DNA from 2 places in the Nonomuraea sp. MTCD27 genome. Region 2 is predicted to be linked to the other one. Evidence: riboswitches for the same ligand, from Rfam matches in the RefSeq annotation. Region 2 holds a riboswitch; the other holds the start of a gene.
What was found. A riboswitch is a leader RNA that binds a small molecule or an ion and turns the genes downstream of it on or off. The one in region 2 is predicted to bind cyclic di-AMP.
Positions count from the first base shown of each region.

Region 1: linked by a shared signal. The riboswitch ahead of ACBJ59_RS44845 (coiled-coil domain-containing protein) and the one ahead of ACBJ59_RS17310 (hypothetical protein) in region 2 are both predicted to bind cyclic di-AMP.

Region 1 is NZ_JBGNUW010000019.1:301,175-312,228, reverse strand. Features, by position in the region: gene ACBJ59_RS44910 (DinB family protein) at 1-444, opposite strand, end outside; gene ACBJ59_RS44905 (hypothetical protein) at 456-620, opposite strand; gene ACBJ59_RS44900 (hypothetical protein) at 704-1,282, opposite strand; gene ACBJ59_RS44895 (DoxX family protein) at 1,333-1,740, opposite strand; gene ACBJ59_RS44890 (hypothetical protein) at 2,066-2,629, opposite strand; tRNA gene ACBJ59_RS44885 (tRNA-Pro) at 2,790-2,866, opposite strand; tRNA gene ACBJ59_RS44880 (tRNA-Gly) at 2,956-3,029, shown strand; gene ACBJ59_RS44875 (DUF5946 family protein) at 3,047-3,556, opposite strand; gene ACBJ59_RS44870 (uridine kinase) at 3,625-4,266, shown strand; gene ACBJ59_RS44865 (TrpB-like pyridoxal phosphate-dependent enzyme) at 4,292-5,602, shown strand; gene ACBJ59_RS44860 (50S ribosomal protein bL37) at 5,645-5,722, opposite strand; gene ACBJ59_RS44855 (DeoR/GlpR family DNA-binding transcription regulator) at 5,863-6,642, shown strand; gene galT (galactose-1-phosphate uridylyltransferase) at 6,639-7,718, shown strand; cyclic di-AMP (ydaO/yuaA leader) riboswitch at 7,787-7,926, shown strand; gene ACBJ59_RS44845 (coiled-coil domain-containing protein) at 7,932-8,888, shown strand; gene ACBJ59_RS44840 (MmcQ/YjbR family DNA-binding protein) at 8,917-9,270, opposite strand; gene ACBJ59_RS44835 (RIP metalloprotease) at 9,278-10,585, opposite strand; gene ACBJ59_RS44830 (LuxR C-terminal-related transcriptional regulator) at 10,749-11,054, shown strand, end outside.
Region 2 is NZ_JBGNUW010000005.1:321,869-332,922, reverse strand. Features, by position in the region: gene ACBJ59_RS17365 (ABC transporter permease) at 1-1,164, shown strand, start outside; gene ACBJ59_RS17360 (hypothetical protein) at 1,178-1,618, opposite strand; gene ACBJ59_RS17355 (STAS domain-containing protein) at 1,774-2,100, shown strand; gene ACBJ59_RS17350 (TetR/AcrR family transcriptional regulator) at 2,094-2,738, opposite strand; gene ACBJ59_RS17345 (hypothetical protein) at 2,799-3,089, shown strand; gene ACBJ59_RS17340 (VOC family protein) at 3,118-3,630, opposite strand; gene ACBJ59_RS17335 (DUF421 domain-containing protein) at 3,627-4,205, opposite strand; gene ACBJ59_RS17330 (rod shape-determining protein) at 4,202-5,185, opposite strand; gene ACBJ59_RS17325 (PadR family transcriptional regulator) at 5,258-5,752, opposite strand; gene ACBJ59_RS17320 (MDR family MFS transporter) at 5,809-7,260, shown strand; gene ACBJ59_RS17315 (DUF5302 domain-containing protein) at 7,309-7,509, shown strand; cyclic di-AMP (ydaO/yuaA leader) riboswitch at 7,671-7,805, shown strand; gene ACBJ59_RS17310 (hypothetical protein) at 7,991-8,602, shown strand; gene ACBJ59_RS17305 (alpha/beta fold hydrolase) at 8,640-9,485, shown strand; gene ACBJ59_RS17300 (hypothetical protein) at 9,535-9,906, opposite strand; gene ACBJ59_RS17295 (roadblock/LC7 domain-containing protein) at 9,936-10,310, opposite strand; gene ACBJ59_RS17290 (hypothetical protein) at 10,340-11,054, opposite strand, start outside.

The sequences.
Region 1 (11,054 bases), on a different contig from region 2:
GCGGGCGTACTCCTCGATCATGTGGACGAGGATCCAGCGGTGCGAGCATTCCTGCCCGTTGCGATCGCCCACGGCGTCGAGCGGCTTGGCGGCCGAGATGGCGCGCGCGTGCTCGATCTCCTCCTCCCACGTCGCGAACGCCTCCTTGACCGAGGCGGTGTCCACCTCGTTGAAGTCGGCGTCGTTGTCGCGGTCCTTGTCCCAGAGCTTGGGCAGGTCCTCGCCGTTGAGCACGCGCCGGAACCAGCTGCGTTCGACGTGCGCCAGGTGCCTGACCAGGCCCAGCAGGGAGAGCGTGGAGGGCGGGGCGGCGCGCAGGCGCAGCTGCTCGTCCGACAGGTCCGCGCACTTGACGGCCAGGGTCGCCCGGTGCCATTCGAGCCAGTTGTTCAAAACGGTCGGCTCGTCGCCGGTGAGGGGAGGGGGAGTTCGGGTGTCTGTCACGAGGCCCGACCTTATCCGGCCGCGTCCCCCGGCCCCGACCCGTTTCCCGACCCCTTGCCCGACCCCTTGCCCGGTCCCTTGCCCGGTCCCTTGCCCGGCCCGGGCCTGACCCGGCATTCGGCCTGGAGGAGCCGGTAGGCCGCCTCGCGTACGGTGTCGTCCCTGACGTTGTCCACGAACTCCTCGGGGGTGTTCCCGCACAGGTGGCGGAGGGCGGCGGATCCGTCCAGGAGGGACTGGATCAGCGTCCTCTGGGAGGTCAGGCGGCGGGGGTGGGCCCGGCCGTCTCCCGTGGCGAGGCAGCCGTGCCGGCCCTCGTACACGTAAGGGGGTGGCAGGCGGGTGCCGGACTCCAGGGTGATCGGGTCGGCGAGGGCCGCCGGCGGTAGTTGGGCTCGGTGAGGTCCAGCGCCGCGAGCTGGTGCTCGTCCAGCCAGAGCACGAACAGCCTGGAGGTCTCGCCGGGGGTCTCGATCGGCGCGGCCGGTACGTAACCCCACCGGCTCACATGGGCGGAGACGCCGGGGGCGACGCCGCGCACCTCGGCGACCGTCATGGGGACGAACGGGCGTACGCGGTGGTCGAGGAACTTCCTGCGCAGCTGGCTGGGAGCGGCGTTGGAGCCGACGGCCACGACGCGGTGGCGGGCCGCCAGCCCCTCGCCGCCCTCCCTTGCCAGCAGGGCGGCGAGCGTCTCCTCCCCCGCCCGCCAGCCGTCCGGGTCTCCGTCGGCCCGCAGGGGCACGTACGCGTCGTCGAGCAGGACGCCGGAGGCGGCCGGGATGCGTCCCGGATAGGTGAGCGGGCGGGCCATGGGGTCGTCCGTGAAAAGATCCACGGCCCCCAGCATGCCCGTACGGCTCCAGGGCCGCCCGGAGACCCGCGGGGCTACGACCGCCCGGAGACCCGTGCCCAGAGTCGCGTCACGCCCGCCCTGCGCCCCCAGGCGATCACGGCACTCAGCGCGAGCAGGACCAGCGGCAGGACCACCCAGCCCCCGGACACGAAGACCTCGGTCAGCGCCGCGCAGGCCATCAGCCCGACGAACGCCAGCGCGGCCGCCCCGGCCAGCCGCGGCACCAGCAGCGCCACGGCCCCGGCCACCTCCAGCACCCCGATGAGGTGACGGAACCAGTCACCCAGGCCGATCGCCTCGAACGTGGACGCGGACGGCTCCGCGCCGGTGAACTTCCCCAAGGCCGACATCACGAAGACGCCGGCGACGACGACCTGCAGGACCCACAGGGCGATGTGGGCCACGCGGCCGGTGGTGGTCTGGTGCGGTGCCGTGGTCACGATCCGTACCTCCTCGTCGTCGATGATCTCTACGCTAAGGAGGCAGGTCGGGAGGGACCATCGGGCTGGGTACCGTACGGGGTGCACCTAGGTGCACCCTTGCCGTCGGCCGGGGAGGGTCGCCGGCGTCGGCGTTCGCGCACGAACGCCGGAAACGGGCGACAGGACTTGAACCTGCGTTCGCCCCGATCGTCAAGCGGGCGGGTGACTGCTGCCAGGGCTGTTCGGAGCTTCGCCCGCCGTTTCGGGCGGTGCTTCGCACGGCGCTGCAACATGTTTCAGCAGCTCTCCCAGGCTCACCGAACGTGGACGAGGCCACTCCGAGTCAGCCCCTTCTATGCGTTATGCAGGTGTGTTCTCGCGCCAGCCACTGCTCGTCCATAGGAGCGCCCATGATGGCCTCCGCCGTCATCAGCGACGCCGTGCCGTAGTTGGCCTGCCACCCCTCCAACCCGCCGGGGGTGGTGCGCATCCAGCGCTCCACCGTCTCCTGGTCGGGCGTGGCGTCGTACTCCCACCCCGTGCCCTCGAAGCTCACCACAACGCGCCCCTTCTCCCTGTACGTAACAAAAGGCGGGCCGAAGTCGCTCCAGCCGACGTCCAGGCACACGCCTGCCTGAGAGAGGCGGACCTGCGCGTCGGTCTCCATGAAAGGCAGCCCTGGCTCCAGGAGGACGACGCCCTGGCCGAGCACGCCTGCGAGGAGCAGCGGTATTCCCTCTTCGAGATAGAAGTGCGCGTCCTCGTTGGCTTCGCTGAACGTGGCGGCAGTCACCAGGTGATGGCTTCCGCCGTAGGGGGCGAGGACATCGTCCAGGGTGGCGCCCGTACACCAGGTGATCCAGGTGGTGTTCCCCAAGGCGTCGGCCACCTGCTTGTAGTCGGTCACGGCGTGATCTTGCCGTCCACCACCGAGGACATCAAGAGCCGGCTGCTTCTCACCGGGACAGCTGGGACGGCTCTTCGTGCTCCTCCGCCCCCGTGCCAATGGTCAGGCACCCGCTTGGACACTCAGAAGGCCCCACCCGATTCGGATGGGGCCTTCTGGCTGGTCGGGGCGACAGGATTTGAACCTGCGACTTCTTGCTCCCAAAGCAAGCGCGCTGCCAAGCTGCGCCACGCCCCGTTTCGTCGAGTGCGCATGCGGTCCGTGTCTCCGGTACGCTTACGCCCTGACGACCGGATGAAGTCTAGACCAGAGTTCGACCGGTTCGCGCGGACGTAGCTCAATGGTAGAGCCCTAGTCTTCCAAACTAGCTACGCGGGTTCGATTCCCGTCGTCCGCTCCAGGCAGCGAAAGGCCAGGTCATCCCGGGTGGGGTGCCTGGCCTTCGTGGTGGTCGCCGGGGTCGAGGAGTTCGGCCCACGATTCCAGCGTCGCCTCGGCGACGGCATGGATGCGGTGCCCGTACGGGGGGTGGCCGTCGGCGACGAAGCTGCCGTCGCTGACCGGCAGTCCGGTGAAGGCGGCGCGGAAGTGCGCGGGTGGGCCGCCGGCCGGAAGCGGTGCGTACGGCGTCAGCGGCCTCATGTCGTAGCCCGACCGGGCCCTGTGGTTGTTGCGCGCCACCTGGTGGGCCTGCAGGCGCAGCAGCGCGTCGAGGCCCTGGTGCGCGTAGAGCTGCAGCAGGCGGAACTGGCCGTCCAGGAACTTCCCGCGGCCGGCGGAAGGATGTTGCAGCACGTACGCGCACACCACCACCGCGTGCCACCGGTACATCCCGGGATCGCCCTGCTCCTCGGCCAGGATCGCGTGGTAGTAGTCCGCGCACACGCCGAGCGGGCCGGAGTCCGCACCGCAGTCGCACCGAGCCATGCCGGGCAATCTAGGCCTCCCGCGACGGCCTTGTCGAAGGCATTTCCCGCGCCCCTAAGCTGTGCTCGATGCGCGCGCGACCGATCTCCCGTGAGGCCCTCGTCGAGGAGCTGGCCGAGCTGATCTCCGCCCGGCCGCCGGGATCGTGGGTGCGGGTGGCCGTGGACGGGGCGCCCGCGACACGCCCGGACGCGCTGGCCGACGAGCTGGTCGCGCCCCTCCGGCTGCGCGGGCGGCAGGTGGTGCGGGTGTCGGCGGGCGACTTCCTGCGGCCCGCCTCGCTGCGGCTGGAATACGGCAGGACCGATCCCGACGCCTTCTACGACGACTGGCTCGACGCCAAGGCGCTGCGCCGGGAGGTGCTGGACCCGCTGGAGCCGGGCGGGCCGGGGCGGGTGCTGCCGGCGCTGTGGGACAGCGGGATCGATCGGGCGTACCGGGTGCCGTACGCAGAGCTGCCGCCGGGCGGGGTGGTCGTCGTCGACGGGACGCTGCTGCTGGGTCGGGGGCTGGCGTTCGAGGTTAGCGTGCACCTGTGGCTGTCGCCGGGGGCGCTCGAACGCGGCACCCCGGAGGACGAGCGGTGGCGGTTGCCGGCCTACGAGCGCTACGAGCGGGAGGCGCGGCCCCAGGAGGCGGCCGACGTCGTGGTGCGGGCCGACCATCCCCGGCGACCGGCCGTGCTGGTCCGTGGCGGGTCTGGAACCTGACCCACCGGCGGCGCAGACTGAAGCGATGATCCCCAGCAACTGGTACAACATCGTTCCCGATCTGCCCACCCCGCCTCCTCCACCGCTGCATCCGGGCACGCGGCAGCCCATAGGCCCCGACGACCTGGCTCCGCTCTTCCCGATGGAACTGATCGGGCAGGAGGTGAGCGGCGAGCGGTTCGTCCCGATCCCGCAGGAGGTGCTGGACGTCTACCGGCTCTGGCGGCCGACGCCGCTGATCCGGGCGCGCAGGCTGGAGAAGGCGCTCGGCACGCCGGCCCGGATCTACTACAAGTACGAGGGCGGCTCGCCCGCCGGCTCCCACAAGCCGAACACGGCCGTGCCGCAGGCGTACTACAACGCCCGGGAGGGCGTGCGGCTGCTGACCACCGAGACCGGCGCCGGGCAGTGGGGCTCGGCCCTGGCGTTCGCCTGTTCCCAGTTCGACGTGGAGTGCCAGGTCTGGATGGTCCGCGCCTCCTACGACCAGAAGCCGTACCGGCGCTCCCTCATGCAGGTGTACGGCGCCACCGTCCACGCCAGCCCCTCCCCCGTGACGGGCTCGGGCAGCAAGGTGCTGGCCGACGACCCCGACTCCCCGGGCAGCCTGGGCATCGCGATCAGCGAGGCCGTCGAGGTGGCGGCGGCGACGCCCGACGCCCGCTACGCGCTCGGCTCGGTGCTCAACCACGTCCTCATGCACCAGACCGTGATCGGCGAGGAGGCGCTGAAGCAGCTGCCCGAGCTGCCGGACCTGGTCATCGGCTGCACCGGCGGCGGCTCGAACTTCGCCGGCCTGGCCTTCCCGTTCCTGCGGGAGAAGCTGGCCGGGCGGATCGGCACGGTGTTCCGCGCGGTCGAGCCGGCGGCCTGCCCGTCGTTCACGCGCGGCGCGTACGCCTACGACTTCGGGGACACGGCCGGGTTCACGCCGCTGCTCAAGATGCACACGCTGGGGCACACGTTCGTACCGGACCCGATCCACGCGGGCGGCCTGCGCTATCACGGCATGTCGCCGCTGCTGTCGCACATGTACGAGCTGGGCATGTTCGAGGCGGTCACCCGCTCCCAGAGCGAGTGCTTCGAGGCCGGCATCCGCTTCGCCAGGACCGAGGGCATCGTGCCGGCCCCCGAGCCCACGCACGCGCTGGCCGAGACCATCGCCGAGGCGCTGCGCTGCAAGGAGAGCGGCGAGGAGAAGGTCATCCTGACCGCCCTGTGCGGCCACGGCTTCTTCGACCTCGGCGCGTACGACCGCCATCTGGCCGGGCAGCTCGAGGACTACACGCTGCCGCAGGAGCGCATCGACCAGGCCCTCACCCAGCTGCCGGGATGAGCGAGCCGCGGGTGGCCGCGGGGGTGGGCGGCCACCCGCCGGTCATCGCGCCGTGGGACGCTTGCCGTGGTTCGCCTTCTTCTTCTTGCGTGCCTTGCCCTTGCGTGCGCGCCTGGCCATGCACTCGCCTCCGCTGATCGGTACGGCAGGAGTGACCAACGTCTCCTGCCCACCCTGACCAGCGCAAGCGTTCCGCGCTAACTAACATTCCCCAACAATTCCGTGTCATAATTTGGTGGAATCTGTTGGAAGGAGCGGGCGTGCTCGCACAGCAGCGGCAGCAGGCGATCCTCGAACGCGTGCGCAGCAACGGCGGCGTCCGGGTGGCCGACCTCGTACGCGAGCTCGGCGTCTCCGACATGACCATCCGCCGCGACCTCGAGGTGCTGGCCGAACGCGGGCTGCTGGAGAAGGTGCACGGAGGCGCGACAGCGCTCGGCCCCGGCTCGACCGAGGAGCCCGGCTTCACCGCCAAGTCCGCCCGCCAGCAGCAGGAGAAGGACGCCATCGCGCGGCACGCGGCCACGCTCGTACGACCGGGCACGGCCGTGGCGCTGTCGGCGGGGACCACCACGTGGGCGCTGGCCCACCACCTGATCGGCGTGCCCGAGCTGACCGTGATCACCAACTCGATCCCGGTCGCCGAGGTCTTCCACCGCAACCCGCGCGCCGACCGCACCGTCGTGCTGACCGGCGGGGTGCGCACGCCGTCCGACGCCCTGGTGGGCCCGGTCGCCGTGGCGGCGATCCGCCGCCTGCACGTGGACACGCTCTTCCTCGGCGTGCACGGGATGAGCGTGCGGGCCGGGTTCACCACGCCCAACCTGCTCGAGTCCGAGACCGACAGGGAGCTGGTCGCGGCCGCGCACCGGCTGGTGGTCCCCGCCGACCACACCAAGTGGAACACGGTCGGCATCAGCACCATCGCCGAGCTGACCGAGGCCGACGTGGTCATCAGCGACGCGGGGCTGCCCGAGGACGCACGAACAGAGCTGGCCGAACGGGCCGGAGAACTCATCATCGCGGAGGGCTCGCTTTGAAGCGCACCATCACCCATCTGGCCGACGGCCGGGAGCTCATCTACTTCGACCGGCGTGACGACGCCGACAGGAGTGCGATCGACCGGCGGCCGCTGGAGCCCCGCCCCGTGGCCTCCGAGCTGCGTTACGACCCGCTGACCGAGGAGTGGATCGCGATCGCCGGGCACCGGCAGACGCGGACGTTTCTGCCGACCGGCGGCACGGCCGAGTGCCCGTTGTGCCCGTCGTCGGACACGCGGTCGTCGGAGATCCCCGCCCACGACTACGACGTGGTGGTGTTCGAGAACCGCTTCCCCTCTTTCTCCGGAAATTTCGGGACTTACGAGGAAGTGGGCGGCCTGAGCGAAGTCCGTCCGGGTGTGGGCCGGTGTGAAGTGGTGTGCTTCACCTCCGACCACTCGTCCTCCTTCTCCAAGCTCTCCGACGACCAGGTGGGGCTCGTCATGGAGGCGTGGGCCGACCGCACGGCCGAGCTGTCCACGATCGAGGGCGTGGAGCAGGTGTTCTGCTTCGAGAACCGGGGCGCGGAGATCGGCATCACGCTCGCCCACCCGCACGGCCAGATCTACGCCTACCCGTACGTCACGCCCAGGACCAGGCTGCAGCTCGGCGCGGCGGCCCGGTACAAGGGGCCGGGCAACCTGTTCGCCGACGTGCTGGCCGCCGAGCGGGAGGCGGGGACACGGGTGGTGGCCGCCAACGAGCTGTGGACGGCCTTCGTGCCCGCCGCCGCGCGCTGGCCGTTCGAGGTGCACCTCTATCCGCACCGGCAGGTGCCCGACCTGGCCGCGCTCACGGAGGAGGAGCGGGACGCGTTCGCGCCCCTCTACACCTCGGTCCTGCGGGCGCTGGACGGGCTGTTCGGGGTGGTGATGCCGTACGTGTCGGCCTGGCACCAGGCACCCGTACGCCAGGACCGGGAGCTGGGCTATCTGCACCTGGAGCTGTTCAGCATCCGGCGGGCGGCGAACAAGCTCAAGTATCTGGCCGGCTCGGAGTCCGCGATGGGCGCCTTCGTCAACGACGTGCTGCCGGAGGAGGCGGCACGCATGCTTCGATCACAAGTAGATCACTAATAGATTTCTACTTAAGGTCGCATGACTCGTGATCTACCACTAATATCCCCATATGCACCGGCCGAAACAGCCGTGGCACGCCTAATCCCGAGCGCGTCGCCCGGGAGCCGGGGACCCATCGCACCTGGGGTGAATCCGCTTCGGCGGTAGGGATCAACTCCCCTGCCCGAACCCGTCAGCTAACCCGGCCGGCAGAGGGAGAGGAACACCTACGTGGCGGCTTCGTCCCCCGCGACTCTTGCCATCGGTCTCATCGCCGCCGCCGCCATCGCCGTCCTCCCGGCGACCGCGGCGTCGGGAGCCCCCAAACCCACGGAAGCCGAACTCCGCGCCCAGCTCAAACAGCTCAACACCAAGGTCGACAAGCTCATCGAGCGGTACAACCTCAAGCGCGTCGAGCTGGCCAAGGCCCAGCAGGCCGCCGAGACGGCCGAGGCCAGGCTGGCCACCGCCGAGCAGGCGCTGACCACGGCCGAGCAGCGGGTCGCCGAGATCGCCCGCCTGCGCTACCAGAACGCCGACCCGTCCGTACCCACCTTGATGCTGCCCCAGAACGCCAGCAGCGCGGCCCTGCTCGAACAGCTCACCGCCGAGCAGCAGGCCGTCGTGCAGGGCGTCGCCACGGCCCGCGACGACAAGCAGCAGGCCAGCGAGGAGGCCGCGGCGCTGGCGGCCCGGATCGAGTCGGACACGGCCACGGTGGCCGAGCAGCGCGACGAGGCCGAGGACGTCATCGACGACATCAAGGACAAGCTCGAGGACCTGGTGCCGTTCGGCACCGGCCGCAAGTCCGACGGCTCCTGGGCGCCCGAACTGCCCACGGGAACGGACAACATCACCTCGCGTACGCGGCTGATGAAGGCTCAGGTGGAGAAGAACTTCTCGCTGCCGTTCGAGGTGGGCTGCTTCCGCTCGGGCTCCAGCGGCGAGCACCCGCTCGGCCGGGCCTGCGACTTCATGATGAGCACGGGCGGCTCGATGCCCACCGCCGTCAACAACGCACTCGGCGACCGGATCGCGGCCTGGGCGATCAAGAACCAGAACAAGCTGGGCGTCAAGTACGTGATCTGGAAGCAGCGGATCAACCACGGATCGGGCTGGAGCACGATGTCCGACCGGGGCAGCGTCACCGAGAACCACTTCGACCACGTGCACATCTCGATGAACTGACCCGCGGCGACCCGCGCCGGGCCCGGGGTCAGGGCAGGCGTGCGGCGAGGGACTGGGGGGCGATCCGGCGGTAGGCGTCCGTCACGATCTCCGCGATCTCCGCCCAGTCCACGTCCGGCACGTCCAGGTAGACCCCCAGCCACCCCCGATGCCCCACGTACGGTGGCCGGAAGAACCTCTCGGGGTCCTCCGCCACCATCTCCTCCTGCACCCCGGGCGGGGCCGCGCACCAGAACGCCAGCCGATCGTCATGATGGTGATCGGCGAACATCACGAACGTCTTCTTGCCCCTGACGAACCACGTCGGCTCCCCGTGCGAGAGCCGCTCGGTCGTCTCGGGCAGCGCCAGGCACAGGCCCCGCAGCCGCTCCAGGGCGTCCACGGCGGCCTCAGTTCGTCAGCGTGAGCGGGTTGACCAGGTCGGCGTAGACGAGCAGGCCCGCCATGATCATCATCACGATCGCGATCGCGTACGTCAGCGGCAGCACCTTGGCGATGTCCACGTGAGCCGGCTCCGGCCGCCGCATGATCCTGGCGAACGCCCGCTTGATGCCCTCCCACAGCCCGCCGGCGATGTGGCCGCCGTCGAGCGGCAGCAGCGGGATGAGGTTGAACATGCCGATCGCGAGGTTGAAGCCGGCCAGCAGGTTGATGAAGATGGCGATCTTCTTCTCGGTGGACAGCTGGTCGGAGGCCAGGATCTCGCCACCCATGCGGCCCGCGCCGACCACGCCCACGGGGCCCTCGGGGTCGCGCTCCTCGCCGGAGAAGGCCGCGTGCCAGACGCCGACCATCTTCTCCGGCAGGTTGAGCAGCGAGCCGGCCACCCTGGCCGTCAGCTCGCCCATGTAGCCGATGACCTGGCCCATGGTCTGCTGCTGCATGACCTCGGTGGGCAGCACGCCGAGGAAGCCGACGTTCTTGTCGATCTTCTGCGGGTCCTCCAGGTTGGGCCGGTCCTGGGCGATGAGCGTGACGTTGACCGTCATCGGCTTGCCGTCGCGGACGATGCCCAGCCGCACCGCGCCGGGACCGTGGGAGCGGATCAGGCGGGTGGCGTCGTCCCAGGAGCCGATCTTCTGGCCGTTGAAGGCGACGATGTGGTCGCCGGGCTTCATGCCCGCCTGGACGGCGGGGGTGGGCTTGTCGGTGGGCTTGCACTCCGTACGCTGCTCCGAGATCGGGATCACGCACGTGTTGGTCTCGGGCGAGACGATCGGGGCCAGCGTGGGCAGGCCGATGCCGACCAGCAGGATGCTGAAGAAGACGAAGGCGAGCACGAAGTTCATCGCCGGGCCGCCGGACATGATGATGACCTTCTGCCACCACTTCTTCCGGTAGAAGACCTTCTCCTCGTCGCCCGGCCGCACCTCTTCCTGGGCGGCGTCGCGGGCGGACTCGATCAGGCCCTGCCACGGGCCCGTCGCGGTGCTCCTGAGCTTGCCGGGCTCATCGCCAGGACGCGGCGGCAGCATGCCGATCATGCGGATGTAGCCACCGAACGGGATCCACTTGATGCCGTATTCGGTCTCGCCCTTGCGTCGTGACCACGCCGTCGAGCCGAAGCCCACCATGTACTGGGTCACCTTGACGCCGAACAGCTTGGCCGGGAGCAGGTGGCCGAGCTCGTGCAGCGCGATGGAGACCATCAACCCGAGCAGGAAGAGGACGATCCCCACGACGTAGAGCCAGTTCATCTAGGCGCGCTCCAGGCAGACGACAGGCGGACCGGAGGACAGACGAAAGGTCCGACAGCCCCAGAGTAGTCGAACTCGCCACACCGCACGGCTTACCGCTTTTGAAGAGCATTGACAGCCCGCGATCGGCCGATCACGCTAAGAGACGACGGAGGGGGACGTCTTGATCCGCATACTGATCGCAGAGCACCTGCCGTTGGTGCGCCGTGGCCTGCTCGCCACCCTCGGAGCCGAACCCGACCTGCGGGTCGTGGCCGAGGCCGAACGCGCGGAGGAGGTGGTGCGCGCGGCGAGGACCGCCGAGGCCGACGTGGCCGTCGTCGACCTCGACCTGCCGGGGCCTGCCGTGACCGACCGGCTGGCCGAGCACGTGCCCCGCTGCGGGGTGCTGATCCTGTCGGCCTCCCCCAATCCCGCCCAGGTGCGCGAGGCCCTGGCCGGTCCGGCGCTCGGGTTCATGAGCCTGTGC
Region 2 (11,054 bases):
GACGTGATGCGGGTCGGCGCGGTCGGCCTGCGTACGCGCCCGCTGCGGGCGTTCCTGTCCGCGCTGGGCATCGCCATCGGCATCGCGGCCATGGTCGGCGTGGTCGGGCTCTCGTCCTCCTCGGGCGCCGAGCTCGACCGCCAGCTCTCCGCGCTGGGCACGAACCTGCTCACGGTGTCGTCGGGCACCACGCTCATGGGCGAGGCCGCCCAGATGCCGGTGGACGCGGAGGCGATGATCGAGCGGATCGGCCCGGTCGAGTCGGTCTCGTCGATCGGGAAGGTCGCCGAGGCCAAGGTGTACCGCTCGGAGCAGATCCCCGAGGCCCAGACCGGCGGCATCAACACCTACGCCGCCCGCCTCGACCTGCCCGCCACGGTGGGCGCGACCCTGCGCAGCGGGACGTGGCTCAACGCGGCCACCGAACGTTTCCCGGCCGCCGTGCTCGGCTGGGCCGCCGCCCAGCGGCTCGGCATCGGGTCGGCCGGCCCGGACACCCAGATCGTCGTCGGCGGCATCCGCTTCACGGTCGTGGGCATCCTGGAGCCCGTGGCGCTGGCCACGGACCTGGACAGCGGCGTCATGGTCGGCTGGCCGGTGGCGGAGAAGGAGCTCGACTTCGACGGGCACCCGACCACGCTCTACACCCGGTCGGACGAGGCCCAGCTGGAGGCGGTACGCCAGGTGCTGGCCGGCACGGCCAACCCGGAGGCGCCGAACGAGGTGGACATCTCCCGCCCGTCCGACGCGCTGGCCGCCAAGCAGGCGACCAGCCAGGCGTTCGCCAACCTGCTCCTGGGCGTGGGCGCGGTGGCCCTGCTCGTGGGCGGGGTCGGTGTGGCCAACACGATGGTCATCTCGGTCCTGGAGCGCCGCGCGGAGATCGGCCTGCGCCGCTCGCTGGGTGCGACCCGGGGCCAGATCCGCACGCAGTTCCTGGCGGAGTCGCTGCTGCTGTCCGCGATGGGCGGCCTCGGCGGCATCCTGCTCGGGACGGGGGTCACGATGGGGTACGCGTTCTACAGCGGGTGGCCCTCGGTCGTGCCCGCGTGGGCCACGATCGGCGGCCTGGCCGCGACCCTGGGCATCGGCGCCGTGGCCGGCCTCTACCCGGCCATCCGCGCCTCGCGCCTGTCCCCGACGGAGGCGCTGTCCACACCGTAGGGAGGACGCGCGCCTACCCGGGCGCGTAGCAGATCGTCCTACCCACGACCTGGACCCCGGGCTCGTCCCCGGAGAGCACCGTCAGCTCGAACGTCACCCGCGTCCGCGGATTGCGCAACACCGCCACGGCCTGGGCCTCATCCCGCAGGTCCAGGTCGTCGACGACCTTGTGGTAGCCCATGGCCTGCAACCGCTCCAGCAGCCCGTCCGTGGCGTCCACGAGGTCGCTCTCCGCCCGGAAGAAGTGCCGTGCCCGTCCCTGCCCGCACGCGTCGTCCGCCACCGACTCCACCGCCGACAGGTGCAGCTCCGCGGCGCTGAGCAGGCTGGTGGCGTCGGTGTCGAGCTGCCGGGCGGCCTCTTCGAGGGTGGGCGGCTCGGCCGCCGCCGCGCAGGCCGTCACCGCCACGACACAGAAGAGCACCGCGGAAAAGGCGTGACGGCGGGCGCGCACGACCGGACCTTATCGAAGGTCTCCACCGGCTAACGGGCAAATCACACAAAAGGCACAAACGTGTGCGGCGCGTGGCCGCGGCGGGCCTCAGCATAAAGCCGTCTTTTGCGGGCAGATCATGACGGTGTACGGCAGGCGCCCCCAACCGGAGCCGGATGACCTTCGAAACTGACGACAAGGCACGCGTCACCCTCGTTGCGCACCCGTTCGGCCTGCGTATCACCGGCGAGATCGACCGCGGCAACCGCCACCTGCTCGGCGACGCCCTCGACTGGGCGATCAACGCGGGCAGCAACGACATCCGGCTCGACCTGTCCGGCCTGACGTTCATCGACGTGGCGGGGATGCGCCTGATCGTCGCCGCTGCCGCGCGATTATCCTCGGAGCGGGAGATCGTCCTCGACCCGGTCTCGCGCACGGTGCGCCGCGTGCTCGAGGTGACCGGCTGGGCGGACGCGCCGGGCCTGCGGGTGGGTCACTGATCCCCCGGCTCGGTGAGGAGCTGGACGGCCAGCGTCCGATACACCCACTCCTCATACCGCTCGGGTGACCAGCCCCGTTCCGCCACCAGCAGCAGGAAGAGCTCGGGGCTGAGCAGTGCGAACAGCACGTCGGCCGCCACCTCCACCGGCACGTCCGGCCGCGCGCCCGGCTTGGCCATCAGCGAGGCGGCCGTGGTGCTCTGCACGACGTGGCGCGGATCGGTGCCCAGCGGCCAGAGCGCCGACACCTCGGGGTCCATCGCCACCGCCGTGTCCAGCACCTTGATGATCGGCGCCACCCGCTCGAGCACCGGCCGCGTGCCGCGCACGTGGGCCCGCAGGTGCGTCCCGGCGTCCCCGGTCGCCATGGCCGCCTGGAACCAGGGCCGGTCCAAGGTCGCGACCGGCTCGTCGTCACCCGCGACGGTGACGTCCACCAGCTCCTTCAGCAGCGTGCGCTTGTTGCCGAAGACGAAGTAGATGGTCTGCACGGCCACGCCCGCCAGCTCCGCGATGTCCTGCAGGTTCGTGGTGCCGTAGCCGTCGCGGACGAACAGCTCCCCGGCCGCCTTCAGGATCCGCGCCCGGGTCTCGCGGGCCTTCTGGGTGCGCTTGCTGACCCTCTTGACATCGCTCATAGCTAGAGTTTAACTCTAGTCATCGTTACTAGATGCCAACTCTAGAGATGGAGTCCAGTCATGGCCTACCTCCGCATCATGAGCTACACCGCCGACCCCTCCGACGCCGAGCTGCTCCTCGCCAGGCGCGCCGCGCTCATCGCCGCGGTCCGCGCCAAGCTCCCCGGTCTCATCGAGACCAGGATGGTCAGGGTCGACGACCGCACGTGGACCGACTCCTGGCGCTGGGAGTCGAAGGCCACCTTGGAGGCCGCCGTCGCGGCCGCGCACTCCATGCCGGAGACCGAGCCGGCGTTCGCGCTGGTCAAGGACATCACCAGCCAGGAGGGCGAGATCGTCGACGAGCGATGAGCCGGGGCGGCCCTGGGAGCGCGCCTCCCTAGGGCCGCCATCGGCGCAGGTCCGTGTCCTTCTCGTACGGCTGCGCGTCCGGATAGGTCAGCAGCTCCACCGTCCCGCCCCAGGGCGTCCGGCAGTAGGCGAACCGGTTGCGCTCGCCCGCCTCCGGCCCCGGCAGCGGCACCGGCTCGGACAGCTCGGTCCCGCCCGCCTCGGTGACCAGCCGCAGCGCGGCCTCCAGGTCGTCCACGTACAGGGCGACGTGCTGCCAGCCCAGGTCGCACGGCACCACCGCGTCGGCCTGCCGCGGCCCGCTGAACTCGAACAGCTCGATCCCGGGCCCGTTCGGCAGGCGCAACATGCGCACCGCGACCTCGACGGTTCCCTGGGGCACGCCGAGCCGCCGCTCGGTCGCCCATCCGCCCTTGGGTCCCTGCTCCCGGGGAAGGGTGTCGTAGAGCACCTCGGCCCCGAAGGCGCGGGCGAAGAACTTCGTCGCCGCGTCGAGGTCGGGCACGGTCACCCCGACGTGGTCGATGCCGCGGACGGTCATGGACTGCCTCCTGTTCTGGACAGCGCGTCGAGCTTGCGTTCGATGCGGTCGAGCCGGGTGTGCAGCTCCTGGACGTCGCCGCGCTCGGCGGTCTCCTCCTCGGGGCGCAGCCGGACGAGGACGGCGCCGCCCGGCTCCAGGCGTACCAGGCTCGTGTCGGCCACGGTCGTACCGCCTCTGAGCTGGATCGTCACGTCCAGGTCGGCCTGCCGCACGCCGAGCCGCCGCAGCGCCGAGGTCAGGTAGCGCCCGTCGCGGGCCAGCACCACCGGGTTGCCCTCGACGAGCCTGCCGACCATGGGCACCGCCGCGGCGAACCGCACCACCACCGCGTTGACCGCCATCAGGATCACCACCCCGGCCAGGCCGCCGGCCAGGGAGTTGTCGGGTCCGATGATCGCGTTCTGCACGACGTTGCTCATCAGCAGCATGACGACGAAGTCGAAGTTGTTGAGCTGCGCGATGCCGCGCTTGCCGCCGATCCGCAGCAGCGCCGCCACGGTCAGGTAGACGGCGACGGTCCTGATGGCCTTGTCGGCGAGTGAGACCCCGGTGTGGAAGAGGTCGTCCGTCATGTACGGCCGCCCCGGAACCTCCCGATCAGTCCCAGCTCGTCCACGCACCTGCCCAGCCCGAGCGCCACGCACTCCAGCGGGCGCTCCGCCCGGTGCACCGGCATGCACAGCGCCTCGCGCAGCCGCCGGCCCAGCCCGCGCAGCAGCGCCCCGCCGCCGACCAGTACCGCGCCGCGAACCCCGAGGTCGGCGGCCAGCTCGGCCGGGCACCGCTCGACGGTCTCCTCCGCCGCCCGCGCGATGGACTCGATCGGCTGCGCGGTGACCTCGAAGATCCGCTGGACGGGCAGCGCCAGGTCGCGCTCCCGGCCGGTGTCCGGATCGCGGGCCCGCACCACGACCTCCGCCTCCCCGCCGCCCGCGCGCCGCTTGGCCGACTCGGCCTCGGCGTCGTCGAGCTGCAGCCCGTGCTCGCGCTCGACGTAGCGGGCGATGGCCCTGCTCACGGCCCGCCCCCCGTACGGGACGGAGCCGGCTGCCACCACGGACTCGCCGGACAGCACCGCGATCCGGGCGGAGTCCCGCCCGATGTCGATCACCATGTGGCCGGTGCAGTCCGTGAGCGACAGGCCCGCGCCGAGCGCCGCCGCCAGCGGGTGCGGGATCAGCCGCACGGTCCTGGCGTCGGCCTCGTACGCCACGTCGCGCAGCGCGGCCCGGTCGATCGGGGTGGAGTCGCCGGGCAGCGCCAGGACCAGGCGCGGCCGGGCGTACGGGTGCCAGTGCACCTTGCGCAGGAAATGGCGGATCATGCGCCGGGCGAGCTCGGCGTCGGCCGGGAGCCCGCCGCTGACCGGCCAGCACGTCCGGCCGCCGGCGCCCAGGGCGGCGGCTTCCGCGCCGTACCCGATGACCTTGCCGGTGCGGCCGTCGCACATGACGGCGGAGGGCTCGTCGAGCACGATGCCCTTGCGCTTGGCGTAGATGCGCGTGCTCGCGGCCCCCAGATCTATCGCCAGGTCACGACCGAGGAGACTCATCGCGGGATCTATTTCCTGGGTCGCTCCAACACAACACCAGGAACAGAGCCAGTCCCCTTTACCGTTGGCCGGTCAGCGCCGCCTGAGGTCGGCCACGGTCTCGTCGGCCCACTGGATGACGGTCCTGGCCTGGGCCAGGCCCAGGTCGAGCGCGTACCGGCCGAACTCGCCCGCCGGCTTGCAGCCGAGCACCGCCAGCCGCTTCTGGTAGCGGGCCTTGATCCGCTCGACCACCTCGACCGCCCGGTCCCGCTCCATCAGCGGCAGCAGGAACGCCATGAGCGCGACCTCGCTGCGGGGTGTCACCGACGGCGTGTGCTCGCCCATCCACTCGTCCAGCTCGCGCGCCCCCTCCGGGGTGATCGCGTAGATCTTGCGCCCCCGGGCGCCCTCCGACTCGACCTGTACGAGCCCGTCGGCCGCCATCTTCACCAGCTCCGGATAGATCTGCGTGTGCCCGGCCTGCCAGACGTGGTTGAGCGAGTGCTCGAACTTCTTGGCCAGGTCGTAGCCGCTCGCGGGGCCGACGGCAGAGAGCAACCCGAGCAGTGCGATCCGTAGGGACATGAGGGCCAGCATATCGAAGCCTTGACATGTCAGAAGTTACATATAAGTTCTCACATGTGAAAACTGACACTAAGGCGCGGGGCAATGGGCTGGTGCTCCTGGCCGTGCTCGGCGGGATGTTCCTGGCGATGCTGGACCAGACGATCGTGGGCACGGCGCTGCCCCGCATCACGGCGGAGCTGGGCGGCAGCGGGCTCTACACCTGGGTGGTGACCGCCTATCTGCTCACCTCCACGGTGACCGTGCCGCTCTACGGCAGGCTGTCCGACCAGCACGGCAGGAAGCCGCTGCTGCTCATCGGCATGGTGGTGTTCGTGCTGGGCTCGGCGCTGTGCGGGGTGGCTCAGGACATGGTGCAGCTCATCGTGTTCCGCGCGGTGCAGGGGCTCGGCGCGGGCGCGCTGCTGCCGCTGTCGATCGCGTTGATGATGGAGATGTTCCCGCCGGGGTCGAACGGCGCCCGGGCGCAGGGGGCGATCGGCGGGGTGATGGGGCTGACGTTCCTGGCGGGGCCGTTCCTGGGCGGGTTGTTCACCGACCACGCGAGCTGGCGCTGGGCCTTCTACGTGAACGTGCCCCTCGGGGCCGTGCTGATCGCCATCGTCGCGCTGCGCCTGCCGAGGCGGCCCGGAACGGGCGGCGGGCGCCCCGACTACGCGGGCATCGCCGTCTTCACCGTGGCCATCAGTGCGCTGCTGCTGGGGCTGACCGAGAAGGGCCTGGACGGCCACACGTGGACGGACGCCGCCGTGGCCGGGCCGATCCTGCTCGCGCTGGTGCTGCTGGCGGTGTTCGTGGCCGTCGAGCGGCGGGCGGCGAGCCCGATCATGCCCATGGGCCTGTTCGCCAACCGCACGTACACGCTGGTGAACCTGACCTCGTTCTGCACCGCGTTCTGCATGTACGCCGGGGTCGTCTTCCTGCCGCGCTATTTCCAGGAGGCGCTGGGTGTCAGCGCCACCGAGTCAGGGCTGCGGATCTACCCGATGACGCTGGCCATGGTGGCGGGCAGCGTGCTGATGGGCACGCTGATGTCCAGGACCAGGGTGTACAAGCCGTGGCTGGTCGCCTCGCCGTTCCTGCTGGTCACCGGCGCGGTGCTGTGCCTCGGCCTGACGCCGGCCACCGGCGGCCTGGCGCTGGCGCTGTGGATGTTGCCGCTGGGGCTGGGGATGGGCCCGATGCTGTCCGGGCTGACGGTGGCGGCACAGCAGTCGGTCGAGCCGCGGCACCTCGGCGTGGCCTCGGCCAACCTGACCTTCTTCCGGCAGATCGGCGGCTCGGTGGCGCTGGCCGTCGGCGGCACCCTCTACACCGCGGAGGTCGCCGCGAGCGCGCCCGCGCACGGGATGGCCGCCGCGCACGCCTCCGCGGCGGCCGTGGTCATCCCGTCGCTGGGAGTGGTGGGGGCGATGATCGCCCTGGTGGCGCTGGTGGCCATGCCGAACAAGCGGCTGGAGGCGCCGTCCGTGCCGCAACACAAGGTTGAGGCCGGTTTCGCGTCATAAGCGGCTCCATGCGAAGCTGTGATTGTCCCCAACACCATGGAGGTCCTCATGGCGGATACACCGGAGCCGGAAGTCAGCGAAACTCCCGAGGACGAGATGAAGCGCAAGTTCCGCGAGGCGCTGGAGCGCAAGCGCGACCAGGCCGCGGGCTCAGGCGCCGGTGGCAGGGGCGTCGACCCATCGAAGATCCACGGGGCGCACGGTCCGGCTACGAGTAAGAGATCGTTCAGGCGCAAGAGCGGCGGCTGAGGCTGGATTTCTCAGGGGGTACGGCATGCCGTGCCCCCTTTCTCTTTACCTTCGAAGGTAGATCTTCGACTCTTTCATACGATTCGTTTGCGTTTGTCCGAATCGGTAGTTAGAGTAATCGCCATTACCAGCCGGTGACCTAGTCCTTACCCAAGATGGACCACCGGTTGGCGCCGAATCCCGAACCATCGGGAACCGGGGAACCACCTCACTGGGGTGAATCCGGCCGCGTGCCGGTAGGGCATCTCCACGCCCGAACCCGTCAGCTAACCCGGTAGGCGTGATGGAGAGGAAACATTACCCCATGCACCACCGCGTCGTACCCCCAGACAGCGCCGTGCCGGCCGCCCACTGAGCGGTCCCCTTCCTCAAGGCTCGTATTTTGCGCTCCGCGCAGCATCGTCAGGTGCTCTAGCTCCGCTGCGCGTGCTCCCCCTGTGAGCGCAACTCCCTGTCCCCTCGCGAAGGGTTTCACTTTTTCATGTCTGCTCGATTTGGCCTGCGTTCCTTCACCCTCCTCACCACCTCCGCCATCGCAGCGCTGACCATCGTCGGCACTCCCGCCCACGCCGACACCGACACAGACGAGAAGGTCCTGCTCAAGGGCTCCACCACGGCGTCGTACTTCTGGGACGACTCCTCCGGCCGCGCCGGCGACACCGGCCTGCCCGCCAGCGGCAAGCCCATGCAGAAGGGGCTGGCCGCCAGCCCGAGCTGGCCGCTGCTGACCGAGGGCTACGTGGTCTACAAGGGCAAGAAGATGCCCTTCTTCGTGGGTGACCGCGGCCCCGGCGCTCCCTCCAACCGCGGCATCATGCTCGACCTCGACGCCAAGACGTTCGCCGAGCTGACCGGCGGCGAGTTCAACTCCGACACCCTGGGAGTGGACGGCGTCGGCGGCCAGGGGCACATCGAGGTCGACTACGTCATCACCAAGTGGGGTGACGGCGTGGGCAAGAAGAACTACCCGGTCGCGTTCTCGACCGGCGCCTGGGCCGAGCGTGACCGTAACCCGGCCACCCCGCCGCAGGCGGAGGAGTCCTCGTCGCAGGGCGGCGTGCTCCTCTCGGGCCCCGTTCCCGCCGAGCACTGACTTTACGCGGGCTGACCAGAATGTCATTCTGGTCGTCGTGACCACGCGCGTAGCCGCAAACGGCATCGAAATCGCCTACGAGAGCTTCGGCTCACCGTCGGGACGTCCCCTGCTCCTCATCATGGGGCTCGGCGCCCAGCTCATCCAATGGGACGAAGGGCTCTGCGAGCTGCTCGCGGAGCAGGGACATCACGTCGTACGGTTCGACAACCGCGACGTCGGCCTGTCGACGCACTTCCACGACCTGGGGGTGCCCGCGATGGGCACGCCCTCGCCGTACCTGCTGGACGACCTGGCCGACGACACCGCGGGCCTCATGGACGCCCTCGGCTGGCCGGCCGCCCACGTGGTGGGAGCCTCGATGGGCGGGATGATCGCCCAGACGCTGGCCATCCGGCATCCGGCGCGGGTGCTGACCCTGACCTCGATCATGTCCACGCCCGGCCCCTCCGTCGCCCCGCCCACGGAGGCCGCGTCCGCGGTGCTGATGGGCCGGCCGGCCGCCGACCGCGAGGCGGTGCTGGCGCAGGCCGTGCAGACCTGGTCCGTCATCGGCTCGCCCGGCTACGAGCTGGACCGGGAGAGGATCGCCGCGATGGCCGGGCTGGCCTACGACCGCTGCTTCGACCCGGCCGGCACGGCCCGGCAACTGGCCGCCATCATGAGGTCGGGGGACCGTACGGAGCTGCTGGCCTCGGTGGCGGTGCCCGCGCTGGTGCTGCACGGGGAGGCCGACCCGCTGGTCCCGGTGGCCGGCGGTCGCGCGACGGCGGCGGCCATCCCGGGGGCGCGGCTGGTGACGTACCCGGGGATGGGGCACGACCTGCCGCGCGCGCTCTGGCCCGACTTCGTCACCGAGATCACCAAGCTGACCTCCGCCTGACGCTCGCCGGTGGCCCCCCCCGCCGGGGAGCGGGCCACCATGAGGGCGGTCAGACCTCCAGCTTCCCCTCGATGCCCTTGAGCTGGTGCCGGGCCAGCGCCAGGTTGGCGCGCCCGCGGTCGAGCGCCAGGTAGAGGAACAGCCCCTTGCCGCCGCGCCCGGTGATCGGGCGGATGATGTGGTACTGCCCGCTCAGCGTGATCAGGATGTCCTCGATGGCGTCCTTGAGGCCCAGCGAGTCCATCGTGCGGAGTTTGGCCTTGACCACCTCCGTGTTGCCCGCCGCGGCGACCTGGAGATCCAGGTCCTTGGAGCCGCCGAGCGTGCCCAGCGCCATGCCGCTGCCGTGATCGACGATCGCGGCTCCGATCGAGCCGTCGATCTGCATCATCTCCTTGAGAGAGACGTCCATGCCGGCCATGCTTCCTCCTCCTTCTCAGCGGGGCTGGATCAGTGCTTCCGTGCTGCGACGGCGGCCACTCCGGCGGCCGTCTTCCTGCCCTCCAGCCGAAGCAGCCCGACGTTCGCGCCGGGTCCGGCCAGGACCGTGAGGACGATGGTGGGGCCGGCGGCGTAGAAGGCCACGAATCCGGCGGAGCCGGAGACGAGCGTCTCCTCGAACGCCCCCTGGCCGGTCATGCTCAGCATCCGCCTGCTCATCGCGACCAGCGCCGCCGACAGCGCCGCCGCCTGCTCGCCCGTCTTCCCTTCGAGGTCGCAGGCGATCGGCAGGCCGTCCACCGTGCAGGCGACGCTCCCGTTCACGTCCGGGGTGCGCTCACGCAGGAGCGCCATCTCCTCCAGAACCTCTTGTCGTAGCTCCACCGGTGGCCTCCTCCTGAGTGAGGGGAACCTCACGACAGTTCCTCCAGCGCCTTCTTCAGCCGCATCAGCAGTGCCAGGTCGGTCGGGTTCCCGGTCACGGGCGGTCCCAGCGGCAGGGCCGCGGCCTTGGGGTCGTGCGGCGGGTGCTCCGCGGCCGGTTGCCGCCCGCGCTTGGGCAGTCCGGGAGCGGGGGCCGGGTCCGGCTCGGCGAGCAGGCCCGAGGCCGCCAGCCGCCGGACGGCCAGCAGCACCGGGTACGCCGGCCGCCCGATCTGCTTGGCCAGCTCCAGGGGCGTCGCCTTGTGGTCGGCCCGGACGAGGACCTCCCACTGGACCCGGCTCAGCGTCACCGCGTGCCCCGGCAGCCGCCCCAGCGGCCGCACCGGGAGGGTGTCCACGTCGGCGGACGGCCAGGCCTGGGCGAGCTGCGCCCGCCGGCGCGCGCACTCCCGCACCAGCCCCGGCACGTCGAAGAACCACTGCCCGCCCAGCCAGTGCCGTTCCCCGGGGCGGAACTTGGGCCGCGACCCGCTGATCGGCAGCAGGAAGAAGGCCGCGTCGAGGACCCCGCCGAGCACCGCGTACTGCAGCTCGCCCGCCGTGACCGGCCCCTCGGCGAGCAGCCGCTCGCAGCCGCCGTCGGCCTGCAGCCCGCGCAGCGCCGCCTCCGTCGTCAGCCCCCTGGCGGCGAGCAGCCGCTCGACGCTGGGGGCCTGGGCGCACTCCATGTACGTCACGCGCCCG